Regions from separate parts of the Psychrobacillus sp. FSL W7-1493 genome, predicted to be linked through region 2. Evidence: riboswitches for the same ligand, from Rfam matches in the RefSeq annotation. Region 2 holds a riboswitch; the other holds the start of a gene.
The links. A riboswitch is a leader RNA that binds a small molecule or an ion and turns the genes downstream of it on or off. The one in region 2 is predicted to bind cobalamin.
Positions count from the first base shown of each region.

Region 1: another riboswitch for cobalamin. It lies ahead of MKX96_RS16640 (ABC transporter substrate-binding protein); the one in region 2 lies ahead of MKX96_RS18465 (ribonucleoside-diphosphate reductase subunit alpha).

Region 1 covers NZ_JBBOSB010000001.1:3,360,513-3,362,718, forward strand. The annotation lists gene MKX96_RS16635 (FecCD family ABC transporter permease) at 1-195, opposite strand, end outside; gene MKX96_RS16640 (ABC transporter substrate-binding protein) at 200-1,153, opposite strand; cobalamin riboswitch at 1,274-1,415, opposite strand; gene MKX96_RS16645 (DUF1963 domain-containing protein) at 1,950-2,206, opposite strand, start outside.
Region 2 covers NZ_JBBOSB010000002.1:189,626-191,831, forward strand. The annotation lists gene MKX96_RS18455 (DUF2569 family protein) at 1-65, opposite strand, end outside; gene MKX96_RS18460 (DUF2569 domain-containing protein) at 90-614, opposite strand; cobalamin riboswitch at 818-996, shown strand; gene MKX96_RS18465 (ribonucleoside-diphosphate reductase subunit alpha) at 1,162-2,206, shown strand, end outside.

The DNA of each region.
Region 1 (2,206 bases), on a different contig from region 2:
CGCTATTGCCAGGGATGCTCCGACTAATCCTGCGAGTATAACTCGCGGCATGCGAATCTTCCAGACGATATTTGTTGCAATCGCATCTGTACCCGTATCCCATAAAGTACTGATCGGTACCTTTACAGATCCGACCGACACACCTAGCCAAATGGCTACGATTAACGTAGCCAGTGACAAGATATAACCGATCATTGATTTACTCACTAAATGCCTCCGGATAAATAGCCTTAGCCACTTCCTCTAGGCCTTCTACTAAACGTGGACCTGGACGACTCGTTGCATCCTCATCCACTTGTACCACCTCATCATTTTGAATGGCAGTCACTGTGTCAAAACCATCACGCCGTTTCACCTTTTCTACAATTCCTTCTACGTAGTCATAGGTGATTAACATAACATCTGGGTTACGGCTTACTATTTCCTCTGGGTTAACTTGAAACCAGCCATCTTGATCGGCCATAATATTTTCTGCATTGACCATCGTTAAAATTTCTTGCATAAATGTCCCATTACCAGGAGTATAAATTTCTGGTACATCGGAAGTTTCTACGAATACTGTTTTCTTTGTCTCTACTTTTGCAACTTTTTCTTGAATTTCATCAACCTTTGCCTTCATATCCTCTATAACGGCTTGTGCTTCCTCATATTTCCCCGTTGCTCGGCCAATTTGTTCAATAGTTTTATAGGTTAAGTTAAAATCCTTTGCATCCTGTACCACAAATACCTTTACACCAGCATCTCGAAGCTGCTGTAATCCTGACTCTGCCATTGAAACAATGGATTCATGAGCGAATACGATATCCGGACTTAAAGAGATTATTTTTTCAATGTTATACTCCATGCCACCAATTTTTTCTTTTTCTAAGGCTTCCTTAGGGTAGCTCTCATAATCATTCACACCGATAATTTCTTCATCTAGCCCTAAAGCAAATAGAATTTCGGTATTGCTTGGAATCATAGATATAATTGATGTTGGGGCTTCCTCTAGCGTAATCTCTTGTCCTACTGCATCAGTGAGAGTCAGCGGAAATGCTGTTTCCGAGCTACCAACCTCTACACTATCTTCTTTTTCTAACGGAAGTGTTTCGGAATCATTGCACCCAGCCAATACAAACAGTGCTATCCCAATTAATAACCAAAACTTTTTCATCCTTCATTCCTCCTAATTTTAAACAATAAAAAATCCCCCATCCTAGGATGAGAGATAGATAGGTATAAATCTGCCAAAAATACCGAAAGCGGACCTACACCAGACCTATCCGCGTAGGTAATGGGTGTGCACATAAAGGCAGGTTTTCTGGCTTATGATGCACATGCATCACTTACAGTGGCGGGACCGCGCTGGACTCTAACCAGCTTCCCTTTTAACTCTAGTATCCAATAACTAGAGCACCTTTACGCAAATGTTATTCTATTGTTTCTTGCATTTATTATACCTTATATTTAGATGTTGTCGAGATGATGTCGGGATTTGAGAAAGGCATCCGTTTCATAATTTCAAAAATACGAACAATTAATAAAGAATATTCAAGTTTATATACTTTTATATGTGGAAAGTAGAATTGATTTTCGCTCATATCTCGGACGATCTTTCGAGGGGGGGAGCGATAAGTCATCACCTGTCGCTTACGCGCAAGGTTGTGATGTCTGAGCTGTCTCACTCATCCCTACTTGTGCCACCGCCTGCCGCTACAATCAATTTTAGAAAAGGTTCGTGTTTAACTATTTTGAGAAATGAATCTTCTCCAGCTCAAGCGAGGTAAAAAAACAGTAGTAATTGATTAAAGGTGATTTCAGTGAAATTTTTACATTCATATTATCGAAATCATTTCACGTTTCACTTTCTGACCTTCTATAAAGCTAGGGGAGTAGCATTTTTGTAGCTTAAGTAAAAAATGTCCATCTCCTATTAGAAAATATTCGAGAGATACTCACCCCTAATGCTATTAATAAAAATCACAGTACACAATCCACTCTTGTTTGTCTTGATTATAGAAAAAATAGAAGCTACCACTGTCTACTATGTTGAATTGCGCTTTCGCATCAGAGCTTATCTGAAAGACAAAGGGATATTCGTCACCATAGGAGACTCCGCTCTGGGTAAAGGAAGGATATCCTCCAACCTTATGCATAGGATAGATATCTTCCACGATATCATCGTAATATTCGATCGCATCCTCTAATTCAATGCGTAAAATCTCGT
Region 2 (2,206 bases):
ATTAGCCAACCATTAATTCCTGAGGGTCCATTATGTGGTTGTATAGATACATTAGTAACAGTCATTGAGAACTACCTCCTATCGTATGTTTACTTTACAAATGTATTCTTTACTCTCTTGGATTTACTAAAATAAGTAATCCAAATCGAGGTACTTACCATAGCCCGTATTACATTAAACATATAGTGCTGGGACGTTAAAGGATCGGGTTCAAACACACTCTCTACGATTTGCAAATTTATATAGCCTATGAGAATATCTAATATTAGTATTGTGGTAAGATAGGTGATCATTACTCTAGGGAAAATGGTTTTGTTTTTAAAGAAAAGAATGAGTAATACGATAACTAAAGAATTTTGAGCAAGGTAAATGATGAGATCTATTATTACAATTGGGCCAAATAAAGGGTGGTAATACTCTCCACTCCTACTAGTTATACTCTCCCAACCTTCAGCCGTCATAAAAGGGAAAACATCTATCATGAGATAGGCAATAATAACAAACGGTGAGGTAATAAGTCCGATAAGTGGAAGTATCAGCCAGCCACCAATACCAACTGGTCCTTGGGGTAATAAGTCCTTAGAGGTCGACCTCGCGGAATTGCTTGCAATCATATTTAACACTCTCCTAAAATTAAGATATTTTACCATTTTTATAGGTCGCTATAATTATAATATACAGAAAATATTGGATTCGCAATTTTGTGACAGAGTTATTCTGAAAATAAGATGTAAGACCTAACTCATAGTCTTTTTACCTATGTACAAGTTTAAACACAATATGTTAGGGTATATAAGTAATCAAAACACAATATATAGTATTTATACGATGAAAAGGTACCGTTATGGTTTAAAAGGGAATTCGGTGAAAGACCGAAGCTGTCCCCGCAACTGTAAGTGTAGACGACTGTTGAATATGCCACTGCGATATTTCGTGGGAAGGCCAGCAGAAGGGAGAAACACGAGCCAGTAGACCTGCCTTTTTATCGGTGAAGCAACACTTTCTTCGGGGGTTGAGAGGTGGGGGCGAGAGACTCTATCTTAAAACGAACGATATGTCTTGTTGTTTCCTACTTTAAAATCATGAGCGATGACTCAGCCGAAGAGGCTGGAGGCATCGCTTTTTTTGTATATAAAAAATAGGGAGGAATTTGAATTGGCAATTATTACGAATACAGAAAAACAGCAGGTATTACAGCAGTTAATAGTAGAATTTGGAGAAGAAAAGATAGCGCCCTTAGTTAAGTCGCATCACAAGTGGTTACAAAAACACCCGGAAGGCACAATTGCTGCTTGGTCTAAAGCTATGTCTCTAGATGCACTAAGCTTTTTAGATGAACAGGAGCCATTTTGGACATTTGTAGCCTCAAGAATATATTTAGCAGAAGTCTATTCACAGCAAGCCGAACGCAGAAACACAACCGCAGATGCCGTCTATACAAAATTTGCAGAGAACGTACGGATCCTTGCTAAAAAGGGAATATATAATCCCTCTATTATGGAAAGTTATTCGAATGAGGAGTTAGAGCAGCTAGGAAATCTCCTTGTCGCAAAAAGAGATTTCCTATTTACCTATATAGCCTTAAAAACCCTTTTAGATCGCTATGTAGCGAAGGATTTTAATAAGAATATTGTAGAGTTGCCACAAGAACGCTGGCTTGTTATAGCTATGACACTTATGAAGGACGAAAAAGTAAACCGTCTTGAAAAAATAAAAGAAGCTTATTGGGCGATGAGCAATTTATATATGACGGTTGCAACTCCAACTTTATCTAATGCTGGGAAGCCGCATGGACAGCTCTCTAGCTGCTTTATAGACACTGTAGATGATAGTCTGCAAGGTATTTACGACAGTAATACAGACGTAGCTACTCTATCTAAATTTGGAGGGGGTATCGGTGTATATATGGGGAAGGTGCGTAGCCGTGGCTCTTCTATACGAGGATTCGTGGGAGCATCTAGTGGAGTTCTACCTTGGATTAAACAGTTAAATAATACGGCAGTCAGCGTCGATCAGCTTGGCCAACGACAAGGAGCAGTAGCTGTTTACTTGGATGCTTGGCATAAGGATATTTTTACTTTTTTAGACTTACGCCTAAACAATGGAGATGATCGCCTTCGAGCGCATGATATTTTCACAGGTATATGCTTGCCGGATTTATTCATGGAGAGGGTTGATGCAAGAGAAGAATGGCATTTGTTTGATC